DNA from 4 places in the Viridibacillus sp. FSL H8-0110 genome. Region 1 is predicted to be linked to each of the others. Evidence: riboswitches for the same ligand, from Rfam matches in the RefSeq annotation. Region 1 holds a riboswitch; each other region holds the start of a gene.
What was found. A riboswitch is a leader RNA that binds a small molecule or an ion and turns the genes downstream of it on or off. The one in region 1 is predicted to bind S-adenosylmethionine.
Positions count from the first base shown of each region.

Region 1 (3,913 bases):
GCTTTTAATGCTAATGCCTGAAGAAATTGGTGATGAGCCATTAGCACAAGAAAAGCATCTTGTGAAAAATGCGAAAAAAATCGCTCTATTAGCAGCTGGTCTTGCTGCACAAAAATATGGCCCGAAATTAGATGCCGAACAAGAATTACTAGTGAACATTGCGAATATCGCTAACCAATTATTTGCAATGGAATCTACTGTGTTACGTACAGAAAAAGCTATTGCTCGTGATGGGGTAGACAAAGCAAGCCAAAAATTACTATATACTCAAATCTTCTGCCAAGAAGCGTTTGAAGAAATCGAAAAAGAAGCAAAAGAAACAATCATTACAGCTGTAGACGGAGACAATGCTCGTATGATGTTATCTGCGCTTCGCAAACTTACTCGTAACAATCCTTACAATGTTATTGCCAAGAAACGTGAAGCATCAGTTAAACTAATTGCTGCTGAGAAATTTGTTGTCTAAAATAAGCTAGTTGAGAATCCGAACACAACTTTTGTGTTCGGATTTCTTGCTTGTAGACTATACTCCCACTACAATAGAATTAAATAGTTTGGAAAAAGGAGCATGTATATGTCTATTTTATTCATTCAATATCCAAAATGTACAACTTGTCGTAAAGCAAAAGCATGGTTAGACGAAAATGGGGTAAACTATGCAGATAAGCACATCGTTGAAGAATCACCTTCTAAAGAGAAATTAAAACAATATTTAGATGCTAGTGGTTTACCATTAAAGAAGTTTTTTAATACTTCAGGAATGAAGTATAGAGAGCTACAATTGAAAGATCGACTTGCTGATATGTCGGAAGATGAGCAATTAGAATTGCTTGCTTCGGATGGTATGTTAATCAAGCGTCCAATCGTTACAGACGGTAAAAAAGTGACGTTAGGATTTAAAGAATCAGACTTTGAACAGACATGGAAATAACACAGACATATGCTTGTTTTTACAATGGAAATATGTCAAACTTAAAGTGAATATAATTACATATTTGGAGGGGTATTCATGAGCACACCAAAAGACTTACGCTATTCTGAAGAACATGAATGGGTAAAAACTGAAGACGGAAAAGTACGTATCGGTATTACACATTTCGCACAATCTGAACTAGGCGATATCGTTTTTGTTGAACTTCCACAGGTTGGCGACGAATTAGTAGCAGACGAACCATTCGGCAGTGTTGAATCTGTAAAAACTGTATCAGAACTTTACGCACCGATTTCTGGTAAAGTTGTTGAAATTAACGAAGAGCTTGAAGAAAGCCCAGAGTTCGTTAACGAATCTCCATACGATAAAGCATGGATGGTTGTAGTTGAACCAGCTGATAACGCTCAAGTTGATGCATTATTAACTGCAGAACAATACGAAGCAATTATCGAAGAATAAGATCTGAAAACGCCGTGCATTTGCTCGGCGTTTTTTTAAACTTGGTAAACGGCAAAAAGTATTTGTTAGGAGGGTATATATGACTTTTAACAAGCTGATTATCGTGGAAGGGCGCCAAGATAAGTTGCGAATTGCGCCAATACTAGCAGAGAACATTCCGATAATATGTACGAATGGAACAGTTAGTGCAAGCCGATTAGAAGAAATCTTGGCACCATATGAGGACTGCGAATTGTATGCATTCTTTGATGCTGACTCATCGGGTGATAAGCTCCGTGCTCTTTTTAAAAGAGAGTTCCCAAATGCTCGTCATCTACACACCTCCTCTACTTATAAACAAGTAGAAGCTACTCCTAGAAGACATTTAGCTAGAATATTATTGGCGGCAAATTTTACAGTTCATAAAGAATATCTAATAGTATAGGAATGAAGAAGATGGAAGAATGGTCACGTGAACAATGGGAAGAAACTATGAAAAACTCCTCGCTTTCGGCTTTTTATTTGTATACACCATTATGTGGGACGTGTGCAGTTGCGTCGAAAATGATGGAAGTAGTAGAACATGTCGTTAGCGATATTCCTATTGGTAAAGCGAACTTGAATTATATACAAGATGTAGCGTTTGATTATGAAATAGAAAGTGTCCCATGCTTGATTATTTCGAAGAATGGGAAAATTCATGATAAAATCTATGCCTTTCAATCAGTACCTTTTTTGTTTGAAAAATTACGTCAAAACGATTGACGTTGAAGCAATAGCGTGATAAAGTAGCAAACATAACTAATTAAATATAGTCGTTACTCTTATTTAGAGAGGTGGAGGGAAGTGCCCAATGAAGCCCGGCAACCGTCATATTTATATGGCACGGTGCCAAATCACACAAAGTATTTACTTTGGAAGATGAGAGAACGGTTTTACGTATATAGCTTTGCGTTGAACCCTTCTGTTAATCTGCAGAAGGGTTTTTTTAGTTTCTAAGAGATGCCAGTAGAAAGTGCATACTTTTTAGTTTTAAAATAAAGGTGGTATGACAGTGATTCAGTTAGAAAATGTTATGAAAAAATATAAAACCGCTAACGGAGAGTTAACCGCTGTCAAAAATGTGAATTTATCTGTTGAAGACGGAGAAATATTCGGCATTATTGGATACAGCGGAGCAGGCAAGAGTACGCTCATTCGTTTATTAAATGGTTTGGAGCAACCGACGACCGGTAAAGTTGTTGTGAATGGTCAGGAAGTTTCGTCGATTAAAGGAAGTGCGTTACGTAATGCGCGTCAAAAAATCAGTATGATCTTCCAACATTTCAATTTACTTTGGTCACGTACTGTAGAAGAGAATATAGCATTTCCATTAGAAATTGCAGGTTTATCTAAGGCAGAACGTCAGAAAAAGGTATTAGATCTTATTGAATTAGTTGGTTTAAAAGGCAGAGAAAAGGCGTATCCTTCTCAATTATCAGGTGGTCAAAAGCAACGTGTAGGTATTGCTAGAGCACTGGCAAATAACCCAGAAGTACTGCTTTGTGATGAAGCTACTTCAGCACTTGATCCTGAAACAACGGATTCAATTTTAGATTTACTAGTCGATATCAATGAGAAATTAGGCTTAACTATTGTACTTATCACGCATGAGATGCATGTCATTCGTAAAATTTGTCATCGTGTGGCAGTAATGGAAGCTGGACAAGTTGTTGAAAATGGTGATGTTCTAGAAGTATTCCAATCACCACAAGCAGACGTTACAAAACGATTTGTTTCTCAAATTACAGATACGAATGAACGTAAAGAATCAATTGAACAAATTATTGAAAACTACCCATCAGGAACACTTGTAAAATTAATGTTTGTAGGCTCTTCAACTGGTCAGCCAGTTATTTCACATTTAAGCCGTGAACTTAATTTGGACGTGAATATTGTCCATGGTAATATTTCGCAAACGAAAAGCGGGCCATATGGCACGCTGATTATACAGTTAGATGGCAATAATGATAATGTACAAAAAGCAGTCACATATATGAATGAACATGGAGTAAAAACGGAGGTGATCGAAAATGCTTAATGATCTCTTCCCGAATGTACAATGGGACAGAATGTGGGAAGCAACGATAGAAACACTGTATATGACAGGTGTTGCTACAATTTTCACTTTTGTCATTGGTTTAGCTTTAGGTATTTTGCTGTTTTTGACGAGCCCTCAGCAATTATGGGCAAATAAATTAGTAAGTTGGTTAACAGGTTCGATCGTGAATATTTTCCGTTCGATTCCATTCATTATTTTAGTGATTCTATTAATACCATTTACGAAACTATTATTAGGCTCAATTCGAGGTCCCAATGCCGCATTACCAGCATTAATCATTGGAGCAGCACCGTTTTATGCGCGTATGGTTTTAATTGCGTTAAAAGAAATTGATAAAGGTGTCATCGAAGCGGCACGTTCAATGGGCGCAAAAACTTCTACGATTATCGGTAAAGTGTTAATCCCAGAGTCATTACCCGCATTAGTTTCGGGTATTACTGTAA
Region 1 is NZ_JBBOPJ010000001.1:784,882-788,794, forward strand. It holds gene MHH98_RS03860 (acyl-CoA dehydrogenase family protein) at 1-466, shown strand, start outside; gene MHH98_RS03865 (arsenate reductase family protein) at 575-931, shown strand; gene gcvH (glycine cleavage system protein GcvH) at 1,010-1,390, shown strand; gene MHH98_RS03875 (TOPRIM domain-containing protein) at 1,470-1,814, shown strand; gene MHH98_RS03880 (thioredoxin family protein) at 1,826-2,134, shown strand; SAM riboswitch class I at 2,191-2,297, shown strand; gene MHH98_RS03885 (methionine ABC transporter ATP-binding protein) at 2,424-3,449, shown strand; gene MHH98_RS03890 (methionine ABC transporter permease) at 3,442-3,913, shown strand, end outside.

Region 2 (3,913 bases), 3.2 Mb from region 1:
CTTCCGTATCTGTATCAATTTCAACGCCGTATTCTCGCGCATAAAATTCAGCAATGGCTTCCTTGAATTCTGGCAAGCCACGGAATGGAGAGTATTTATGAGTTTGCGGATTAATAACAGCTTCCTGCATAGCTTTTATAATATGAGGAGGCGTTGGTTGGTCTGGATTTCCTTGGCCTAAATTGATGACATCTCTACCTTCCGCAACTGCGGCACCTACTTTTTGTACTAAAGTTGCGAAAAACTGCTTCGGCAACTGTTGTAATCTCGTTGAAAATTCCATCTTCGAACAAACCCCCTTGAATTATTTTCTTTAATAACTTGTTATCCACAAAATCTTTCTTATAAAAACGCTATACACAACAACTACTTTGTGGATAAAATAGACGTATGTATAAAATAGTCGCAATAATAAGAGAAATATTATAACCTTTTTAAGAAAATGTCTACAGGTGGTGGAGTTATGAAAATTGCATGTATACAATTAAATGTTGCCTTCGGGGACATCGAAAAAAATTTTACAAACGTCGAAAAGTTTATCAGGGAGGCCGCTGATAAGGGGGCGGAACTCGCAATTCTTCCCGAAATGTGGAATTCTAGCTATGCTTTAGAGAAATTAGAAGACCTTGCAGATCCGAACGGGGAACGCACAAAGAATTTTCTACAAAAGCTTTCAGAAGAATTACAAATTCATATTGTTGGTGGCTCGGTATCAACGAAAAAAGATGGTAAATTCTATAATACGATGTACGTATATAACAACAAAGGGGAGCTTGTCAGCGAATATGATAAAGCGCATCTTTTCCGTCTAATGGACGAGCATTTGTATTTATCAGCTGGCGATAAGCAAAATAACTTTGAACTGGGTGATATTCCAGCAGCTGGTGTTATCTGCTACGATATTCGTTTTCCAGAGTGGTTACGTCTTCATGCATTGAACGGAGCGAAAGTAATTTTCGTTTCTGCACAATGGCCAACGCCACGTATTGATCATTGGAAAACGTTATTACAAGCACGTGCAATTGAAAGCCAGTGTTTTGTTATTGCAGTAAATAGAATTAGCCATAAAAAACAAAATTTCAACGGTCAATCGATGGTTATTGAACCTTGGGGTGAAGTGTTATGGACTGGTGGAGAAGATGAAGAAATGGCGATTATCGATGTCGATTTCTCTATAGTGGATGAAATTCGCCAACGAATCCCGGTATATGATGATCGTCGTCCTGAATTATATAAAGATATTTTGAAATAATTCAAAGTTTCAAAAAAGTGTTTGACATCTACATTATTTCACAGTAATATTTAGTTCATAACTTACAAACGAATATTGAATTTTATCTAGAGAGACCGAGGGATAGGCCCTATGACGTCCGGCAACCCCCTGCCAAAGGGAAGGTGCCAATTCCTACAGAATGAGTACATTCTGGAAGATAAATCGCCAATTTACACTTACGATGCTTCTTTCAGATAACCGAAAGAAGCGTTTTTTAATACAGCAAATTCCAAGTATTTCTATAGAAGTTACATAATTTAAACAGATTTGAGGGGATACAATATGCTAGAGATTCAGAATCTTACAAAAGTATATAAAACCAAGAAGGGTACGGTAACGGGTGTAGACAACGTATCGTTGACAATCGATGAAGGTGAAGTTTTCGGTATTGTTGGCTATTCTGGCGCAGGAAAAAGCTCGCTTCTACGTTGTATCAATTTATTAGAGCGACCAACAAGTGGCAGTATCGTAGTAAATGGTCAAGATTTAACAAAATTAAAAGGTGAACAACTTCGTAAAGCGCGTTTGAAAATCGGAATGATATTCCAACATTTTTACTTAATCAGTCAAAAAACGGTTGGCGAAAATATTGAATTTGCTTTAAAAGCAGCGGCTACACCACCGAAGCTGATTAATGCTCGTGTAAAAGAATTGCTTGAAATGGTAGGTTTATCTGAGAAAATAGACGTTTACCCAGCACAATTAAGTGGTGGTCAAAAGCAACGTGTCGGCATTGCCCGCGCACTTGCAAATAATCCATCCGTACTACTTTGTGATGAAGCGACATCAGCACTTGACCCAAAAACAACGGTTTCCATTTTACGCTTACTAAAAAAGATCAATCGTGAGCTAAATATTACAATCATCCTTATCACGCACGAAATGGATGTTGTGAAAGAAATTTGTGATCGAATGGTTATTATGCAAGATGGAAGAGTCATTGAAGAAGGGGCAGTTTACGACGTTTTTGCAAATCCGGTTGAGCCATTAACACAAGAATTTATTAGCAGCGTTGTATCATTTGAACTGCCACCAACGATTCTTAAAGGTGTGACAGGGGAAATTGTGAAAGTACTATTCAAAGGAGATGTAGCTGGAGAGGGCGTCATTTCAGATATGATTCAAAACTTTGAAGTACGTGGTAATTTCTTGCACGGCACAATTGAATATATTCAAGAAAAACCTCTTGGCATTTTCTTAATGGAGCTACAAGGTCAACCGGATAATGTAGGGAGAGCTATTTCTTATATGGAAGGACGCGGTGCGTTTGTGGAGGTGATTAACAATGCTATTTGATTTCGAGCACTTTATTAGTATGCTTCCAGACATTTGGAAAGCATTTGGTGAAACGTTACTGATGATTGGTATTTCACTTAGCATTTCACTAATTATTGGTTTACCACTTGGAATTATACTATTTGTTACAAGCAAAGGTTTATTTTTACGTAATCGTTTTTTTAACGGAATTTTAGGGTTTATCGTCAATCTAGTTCGTTCCGTTCCGTATATCATTCTATTAGTAGCGTTGTTCCCGCTAACAAAAATACTGGTTGGAGATACAATTGGTCCCGTAGCGGCAAGTGTTTCATTATCTGTAGCAGCCATTCCGTTCTTTGCGAGACTTGTAGAAACGTCTATGCGTGAAGTTGATAAAGGTGTCATCGAGGCATCAATAGCTGTCGGTGCAACACCGTGGATGATTATACGAGATGTGCTATTACCTGAAGCGAAATCGGGTATTATCCAAGGTGTGACAATGACGATTATTAGTTTAGTCGCATATTCCGCAATGGCTGGTATTGTCGGCGGCGGTGGAATTGGCGACCTAGCTATTCGCTTTGGTTACTACCGCTATGACAACACAATTATGATTGCGACAGTTGTCATTTTAATTGTTATTGTCCAAATTATTCAACTTTCAGGCGATGCCATTTCAAAAGCAATTGATAAACGATAAAGGGGAGATTTGAAAATGAAAAAGTTTTTACTAGCAGCGTTATTATTCGTATTAGCAACAGTTTTAGTTGCATGTGGTAACAAAGATGAAAGCAAACCAAAAGATTCAAAAGACATTAAAATTGGCGCAACTGCAGGGCCGTATAGTGACATGTTAAATAAAGCAATCATCCCGCAATTAGAGAAAAAAGGGTATAAAGTAAAAACAGTTGAATTCAGTGACTACGTACAACCAAACAAAGCATTAGATTCTGGTGATATTGATGCAAACCTTTTCCAACATTCAATTTATCTTGAAAACTTTAATGAACAAAATAAAATGAAATTAACTGGTCTAATTAACGTACCAACTGCACCAATGGGCTTCTTTGCAAAAGATTTTAAATCAATTGATGGTATTAAAGACGGCGCAAAAGTAGCAATTGCTAATGATCCATCAAATGCGGCACGTACATTATTAGCGTTACAAGAACAAGGTCTTATCAAAATTGACCCGAACATCGAAGAACTAAAAGCATCTGAAAAAGACGTTGTTGAAAATCCTAAAAACTTAGTGTTCCAACCAATAGAAGCGGCGGGGCTGCCTCGTGCAATCGATAGCGCTGACCTTGTTGGTGTCCCAGGAAACTTTGCACTTGCGGCGGGACTGAATCTACAAGATGCACTCTTCTTAGAAAACATGCC
Region 2 is NZ_JBBOPJ010000001.1:3,949,036-3,952,948, reverse strand. It holds gene MHH98_RS19615 (pyridoxal phosphate-dependent aminotransferase) at 1-283, opposite strand, end outside; gene MHH98_RS19610 (carbon-nitrogen family hydrolase) at 464-1,252, shown strand; SAM riboswitch class I at 1,332-1,437, shown strand; gene MHH98_RS19605 (methionine ABC transporter ATP-binding protein) at 1,556-2,569, shown strand; gene MHH98_RS19600 (methionine ABC transporter permease) at 2,559-3,230, shown strand; gene MHH98_RS19595 (MetQ/NlpA family ABC transporter substrate-binding protein) at 3,246-3,913, shown strand, end outside.
Region 2: another riboswitch for S-adenosylmethionine. It lies ahead of MHH98_RS19605 (methionine ABC transporter ATP-binding protein); the one in region 1 lies ahead of MHH98_RS03885 (methionine ABC transporter ATP-binding protein).

Region 3 (3,913 bases), 2.6 Mb from region 1:
AAACCAACTAAACCAACTCCAGAAAAATTCAAATCTTCCACTGGTATTGACATTTCAGTTGGCAAAAACAATAAACAAAATGATTATTTAACATTTAAAATCGCACGTAAATCTGAAATTTGGTTGCATACAAAGGATATCCCAGGATCACATGTCGTTATTCACTCTTCTGAACCAGATGAACAAACTTTACTAGAAGCGGCAACTTTATCAGCCTATTTCAGTAAAGCACGTGAATCGTCGTCCGTACCTGTCGATTACACAGAGGTACGTCAAGTAAAAAAACCAAATGGTTCTAAACCTGGTTTTGTTATTTACTTCGAGCAAAAGACATTGTATGTAACACCCGATGAAGAATTAATCATGAAATTAAAATAATAAGATTTAAGAACACTTAAAAGGAGTCGCACATTTTTCAAACGCGACTCCTTTTACTATTTACTGCACTGCCTTAATCACTTCTCCGTTGTACCAAATCCTATTTTCACATTATCTAATTTAGCTTTTTCAATCGTTGTTTTTACTTATATTTGGATCATTATAAATAACTTTCTATATAAAGGTAGGACTTTGCTACAAGCATTTGGGCATGCGATAAATTTTCTACTAAGTCTAATCATACTTCAATAATTTTAGTAGTGATGTTAAAAAATACAACAACTAAACTTCATTTTGTTACCTTTTATAACGATTCGATTTTTTGTTTTATGCAATTTCAAAAACCATACGATTTCCACTTGGATCTTCTACAACAAACTCATCCCCTAAATCTTGAATTTGTATTTGTTGTTTAATATAATTTTTTGCTGTCTCATAACTTTCTGTTGTTGGTAATTTAAAACGTACTTCTTTCAATCCTGATTCATTTTCAGCTGCCTTTTGAAGTCCTTCACCCGACCATACATTTCCCGCAAGATGGTGATGATAGCCCCCTACTGAAATAAAAAATGCTGTATCAATAATCATCTGTTTTTCAAAACCTAATTTATTTATATAGAAATCTACGGATTCCTCTATATTTGCTATTCGCAAATGAACATGACCAATTATTGTTTCAGCTGGTAATTTCCCATCTGTTTCAAAATCAGCTAATGGAGCTAACTCTTTGAAATTAAGAGGATTACTTCCACCAGGATACTTATCCCAATCTTCACGATGACGATCCGCATATATTTCTATACCATTTCCTTCAATATCATATATATAAAACGCCTCACTATAACCGTGATCACTCGCACTATCTAACCTAGCAATTGGAATATAGCGTTCAAAGTGCGGGAAACGTGAAGATTGCTCTATCGGACTATCTATCGTTTCCTTATTACGTAGAATTTCGAAAAATTTCGTTGCAAACGCTTCTCTACTTGGTAATAAAAAAGCTGTATGGAATAAACCCGTACTTTTAGCGGTTTGTAATTTTTCCGCGGTTTTTTCTAATTCAAAAATAACGTTGTTACTGCCTTTACCACCAAATTTAGCATGTTGTGTACTTTTTTCTAAAACGACAAGACCAACTACATTTTCGTAAAATGCAATTTGACGTTCCAAATCTTTTACTTTTAAAATGACACTTCCAACTTGTGTTGCAGCATCCAATACAAATTTACCTTGTTTCCCATCAATTCTTTGTACCATCTTTATAACCTCTCTCTTTGTTATTTACCAATTATGGAATAAACGACTTCTATTAAAAAACTCTCTTTCTACATCTTCTAGAAAGAGAGTTGAGGGGGACTAATTCAACTCTTATCTCTCATAATTGCACGCAATCATGTTGAAGTTAGCTCCTTCCTAAAAATTAGGTGTTGCTGAAACTTCAGTGGGCCATTTCCTTCAGTTTCTCAAGTAAAGAAATCCACTTAATATCCCTAGTTAACTTATTGGTTTAATTGATTTTAAAACAATTTCCATAATTAAGCAACATATATACAATTATTTTCTTCATTTAAAATGATTCTTTATAAAGTAGCATTTTGCACAATAAAAAAACTAGCAAGAGATAATTTCTTTTCCCTTGCTAGTTTAAAAGCACCTATATTTGTATTATTATTTTAAGTTCCCGGCTTTTAAATCAGCATGCCATTGTAGTAAACCTGGAATGTCTGATTCATTAATAGCACCTGATTCTTTTGCTGCTTCAACTAATGCTTCAAAGTTTGATAGGCAATAGTAAGGAACACCCACTTCCGCAAAAGCCTGTTCAGCACGTGGTAATTTATATGAATATACTGAAACGACACCAAGTACTTCAGCGCCTTCACGACGAAGTGCTTCTACTGCTGTAATGCTAGAACCACCTGTCGAAATAATATCTTCTACTACAACTACTTTTTGACCTTCAGAAAGCTTTCCTTCTGTTTGGTTACCACGACCATGGTCTTTTGGTTTTGAACGTACATATACCATAGGTAAGTCTAAAATGTCGCTTACCCATGCTGCATGTGGTATTCCCGCTGTTGCTGTACCAGCTACTACATCTGTTTCCGGGAAATTTTCTTTAATAAGCGCTGCAAGGCCGTTTGCGATTGTTGTACGTACTTTTGGAAAAGAAATTGTTAAACGTGTATCACAGTAGATTGGTGATTTAATACCTGATGCCCAAGTAAATGGATCATTCGGACTTAGCTCTACTGCTCCTACTTCTAACATACCTTGTGCTACTTCTTTTTGAATTGTCATTATTGTTGTCCTCCCCATAATTGCTGTACAGCATGGTACGCTTCAACTGGATTTTCTGCTTGTGTAATAGCACGACCTACAACGATTTGCGTCGAGCCTTCTTCGCGTGCAAAATCAGGTGTAGCAACGCGTTTTTGATCATGTGCAACACCACCAACCATACGTATACCTGGTGTTACTTTTAGGAAGCTTTCTCCACATACTTCGCTGATTGCTTTTGCTTCAAGTACAGAGCAGACAACACCATCTAAACCAGCTGATTGTGCAAGTTTGGCATAATGCATTACTGATTGATCTAAAGATAAATTGATTTGTTGCTCGTTTTGCATTTCCTCTTCAGTCGTCGAGGTTAACTGAGTTACTGCAATTAAAACTGGTCGCTTATTACCTTCCTCAGTTCCCTCTTTTAATCCTTCAAGAGCAGCCGCCATCATATTTGAACCGCCTGCAGCATGGACATTGACTAGGTCCACACCAAGTTTTGCTAAGCCCTTCATCGCTGATTTCACCGTATTTGGAATATCATGCAGTTTTAAATCTAAAAAAATGTCGTGACCTTGTGCTTTAATTTTGCGTATAATGTCTGGCCCTGCTTGTAAATAAAGCTCAAGACCCACCTTCACAAATAGTGGCTCATTGAACTGAGAAAGAAATGTCATTACTTTCTGTTCATCTGGAAAATCTAACGCGATAATAGGCTTATTATTCATTTAGCGGTGGCTCCTTCCAATTACATCTGTTAATTTGTTATAACCTAATTCATCTAGCTTTTGTGGTAATGCTTCTATAATATTTGGGCAGACGAATGGATCCACAAAGTTTGCAGTACCTACTGCTACAGCACTTGCCCCTACAGATAGGAAGTCGATAACATCCTCTGCAGTTGCAACTCCTCCCATTCCAATGATCGGAATATTAACGTTTCTGCTTACTTCATGGACCATACGAATTGCTACCGGTTTAACAGCTGGACCTGATAACCCTCCAGTACCGTTAGCAATAATCGGTTTTCCTGTTCTCGGATGCAAACGCATACCGATTAATGTATTAATCATCGTAATACCGTCTGCTCCGCCTGCTTCTACAGCTTTTGCGATTTCAGAAATATTCGTTACATTTGGTGATAATTTTACATATACAGGTACATCTGATACCGCTTTTACTGCTGCCGTTAAGTCACTTGCTGATTTCGGATCTGTACCGAATTGAATACCACCACATTTAACATTTGGAC
Region 3 is NZ_JBBOPJ010000001.1:3,389,095-3,393,007, forward strand. It holds gene MHH98_RS17015 (Rqc2 family fibronectin-binding protein) at 1-378, shown strand, start outside; gene MHH98_RS17020 (VOC family protein) at 706-1,635, opposite strand; SAM riboswitch class I at 1,744-1,853, opposite strand; gene pyrE (orotate phosphoribosyltransferase) at 2,047-2,679, opposite strand; gene pyrF (orotidine-5'-phosphate decarboxylase) at 2,679-3,389, opposite strand; gene MHH98_RS17035 (dihydroorotate dehydrogenase) at 3,390-3,913, opposite strand, start outside.
Region 3: another riboswitch for S-adenosylmethionine. It lies ahead of MHH98_RS17020 (VOC family protein); the one in region 1 lies ahead of MHH98_RS03885 (methionine ABC transporter ATP-binding protein).

Region 4 (3,913 bases), 1.5 Mb from region 1:
GGTTTCATTATTTGGGACTGTATTACAATTTAATGATGACCACCTAATTGCACTTACAGGTGGAGATTTAACTGCAACGATTAATAACGAACCAACACCACTTTGGCGTCCATTTATTGTGAAAAAAGGAGACGTATTAAAGTTTAAAAGAGCCCACAAAGGTTGTCGTGCTTATGTAAGCTTTGCTGGCGGTATTCAAGTTCCTACTGTAATGAATAGTAAAAGTACATATTTAAAGGCGGGCATGGGCGGATTTGAAGGCAGAGCATTACAAAAGCAGGATGAAGTAATTATCGGACCTTATACTAAAAAAAATAAAGAAATACATCAATATGCAATACAACTAGTAGGTCCTGCTTCGTGGTCTGTAAATTACAACGAATTAATCTCATTAAATCAACAACAAACAATACGAGTGATGCCTAGTACTGAGTGGGATAGTTTTACCACTGAAAGTCAGCAGTGCTTAACAAACAACTCCTACACGCTTTCTACAGAGGCTGATCGTATGGGGTACCGCTTTGAGGGACCAGCATTATCTTTGACAGAGAAATTCGAATTATTATCAGAGGCTGTTACGTTTGGTACCGTTCAAATCCCACCTAGTGGTAAACCGATTATTTTAATGGCTGATCGCCAAACAACTGGTGGTTACCCGAAAATGGTTCAAGTCATTACTGCTGATTTAGCTAGCCTTGCACAGTTACAAACAGGTGCTAAAATTCATTTCGAACTAGTAACATTAGAAGAAGCTCAACAAGCATTAATAGCAAATGAGCAAAAAATAAAAACCATTGCTGCTGCTATTCGCTGTTCTGCAAAGCTTTCTTAATATTAAAAAGAGTGCCTTGTATTGTCCAACTAAAATATAGAAGAACAAAAAGAAAAAGCATGTTTTGAATGAAGATTATTCAAAACATGCTCTTATTGTTTTTTATTTAATCTTTTTGTTAATAGAATGATTAATCAATATACTTATAACTCTAATGTCATAAATACACTATTCGGCTCCTCAATGTAATTAGAAAATGGCCTACAATATTGAAACCCATTTTTCAAATACAGCTTCTTTGCGGGTTCAAAAGCCTCCATTGAACCTGTTTCTAAACTTAAACGCTTATAATTGCGGTGCCTAGCCTCTTCAATAATATGCTCAAGCATACGCCCTGCAACGCCTCTCCGTAAGTATAATGAAGAAGTACGCATGGATTTTATTTCACCATGGTGTGCATCCAGTTCTTTTAGTGCTCCGCAACCAATTAATGCACCGCCTTCCCATGCACTCCAGAAAGTAATTTCTGTTTTTTTCAATTCCTCGATAGTTAACGCATGTATACTTTCTGGTGGAGAATTTAGTGCCATACCTTGAAGATGCTCCTCCAACAACGCTTTAACTTCATCTCTTGATAAATCATCAATTTTAATATCCAAAGAGTTCACCTTCAGTTTCAATTATTCATTTGCTAGTATTTTTTAGATGAATATTTAAGGCAGAATAGCAAATGATCGAACTGGGAAGCCAGAAGCCTTCTCAGGTTTAGGAACGATGTTAAAGATGACAGCCCCTTTTGCAGGTAGCTGGTCTAGATTAGTAAGCAACTCTACTTGATATGTATCTTGTTCCAATACATATAGTTCACCTAGTAATGCATTGTTTTGACGGTATAAAATGCTAGAATCCGTATCAAAAGTTTCATGCCCTACTGCTTTGATATGACGCTCTTCAAACAAGAACTTAAGTGCATCTACTGACCATCCTGGTGCATGTGGATTTCCATCTGCATCAAAGTTATTAAATGCTTCAACATCAGGCCAACGTTTGCTCCAATCCGTACGAAGAGCAACAAATGTACCTGCCTCAATTTCTCCATGTTCGGCCTCAAATTTCAAAATATCTTCAACTGCAATGGTGAAATCATGATTTTCTGCTGCATCTTTAGAATGATCTATTACAACAAGGGGCAATGCAAGCTCTTTTAAATCTAATTCTTCTAAATAACGAGCATCACGAACAAAGTGAATAGGTGCATCTAAATGTGTTCCATACTGTCCAGCAAATGCAAAATTCTGAGCAAAAAAGCCATCATCATGTGAAAATAGAGTTGTTTTTTCTAACCCTTTAAATGCGTTGAAACGTGGTGTTTCTGCTCCAAAAGTATGTGTTAAATCAATCCATTTCTTTTCCTTTAACGTTTGTAGTGCATTGATTAATTCTGTTGACATATCCATCACCTCATCATTTTTTTAAAACAAAAAAACCTCTCCTTGATAAGAAGAGGTTGGCGATATGTCCATGCACTCTTCTTATCTTCAAGCATACGCTTCTGGAATTAGCACGGTACATCGTCCGTTGCTGAGATTTCATAGGGCCAGTCCCTCCACCTCTCTGGATAAGAAAAAAGTTATTTTGTTGATTCTTAATTTACAACTTTAGAAATCTATTGTCAATGAAAATTTTAGAAAATTCTTTATAATATATGACTCTTATAATCAATTATGATAACTTTTCCTTCTAAATTAAAGGCATCAGATACGATTCTAGCCTCGTTTGATACCAAATACTATCCATCTAGCATCTATATCTTCATTCACATATTTTTTATTGTTGTATTCTATATTACTTAATGAACGAACTATCTTTACATCGGAGTTAATGAATTCCTCTTGCAAATCTTCATGGTTGTTTGTGATCAAGTATGCATGGGTCCATAACCAATCTCCAATCTTTTGTCTAACCAGGTTGACAATTTTAATCCAACAATCCCTCTTCTGAATAGCATAAAAACTCATTTGCAATTTTTTATTGCAAATGAGTTTTCTTCATTGCGTGACAGCTAATCTTTACTTAAATATCACATTTTTTATATTTAATTTAATTATTTTGCTCAAGGAATTGATATATCCCCATCATCTCTCGCTTATTCAAATCACGAATACGATTGAAAATTGGAATATGAGCTACAGCCTCAAGATTTGGACTTTCAGCAACAACATCACTTACTTTGCCAGTTAACCATGTTTGCACGTCTATGCCATCTACGATTTCCTTACGCCCTTCATCATTGATGCCACTTTCATAACAACTAACACATGGTACTGATAATTTATACACACCATCATGTAGTCCATCTTCAGAAATTACTTTCTTCCCTTTACAGAAAGGACATTGATGACTTTTTTTAATCTTATTAATTTGAGTGACAATTTTTTTGTAACCAAACGCTTCATAGACATAGGTAAGCTTTTTATATTTACCATTGGTGAAATACTTATCAATGATCGTTTCTCTCGTTTCGGTAATATTGTCAAAATCACAGATGGTGATCCGATTATTCATGCTGATGGATTCGATATTGCCGCTAATACTGCCCCAAAAAGGTAGTACATTTTGTAAAACCATTTCATAATGGGCAAAGCTTCCCTGCTCCAGTTCAAACATTTTCAAAGCAACCTGTGTTCCCCTAGGTAATAAGGAGACATCTTCAGTCAAAGTCATATCACCACCGACGATAGCTTTTAGTTTTTCTAGTATCTGTAACTTACCAACTGTTTTCAACACTTGATTAATAGGCTGCTGAATAATCTTTCGAATATCCGTGTCGTCAAATTTTAGCTTTTTATGATGGTTTAGCACGGTTCCTTCACAGATTGGACAGGTAATCAACTCTTTAGATGCTTTTATTTGCTCTTTAATAATCGATTTAGATACAAATATATAGCGGCCAATGATTAAATTAAAGCCTTCCCAAATCCTCGAAGCTTTGCCTGCTTTATCATAGAATGACCTTTCCCAATACCCATATAAAAAGGTGTGTTTTTCTGCTTCCGTCATGTCATTAAAACTTTTACTTAAATCCTGACCGAGCTCATTCTTAATCTCATCAAAGAGGAATTGCAATTTTGGATATTGATA
Region 4 is NZ_JBBOPJ010000001.1:2,311,475-2,315,387, forward strand. It holds gene MHH98_RS11565 (5-oxoprolinase subunit C family protein) at 1-832, shown strand, start outside; gene MHH98_RS11570 (GNAT family N-acetyltransferase) at 976-1,431, opposite strand; gene MHH98_RS11575 (cyclase family protein) at 1,486-2,223, opposite strand; SAM riboswitch class I at 2,302-2,397, opposite strand; gene MHH98_RS11580 (ATP-binding cassette domain-containing protein) at 2,873-3,913, opposite strand, start outside.
Region 4: another riboswitch for S-adenosylmethionine. It lies ahead of MHH98_RS11575 (cyclase family protein); the one in region 1 lies ahead of MHH98_RS03885 (methionine ABC transporter ATP-binding protein).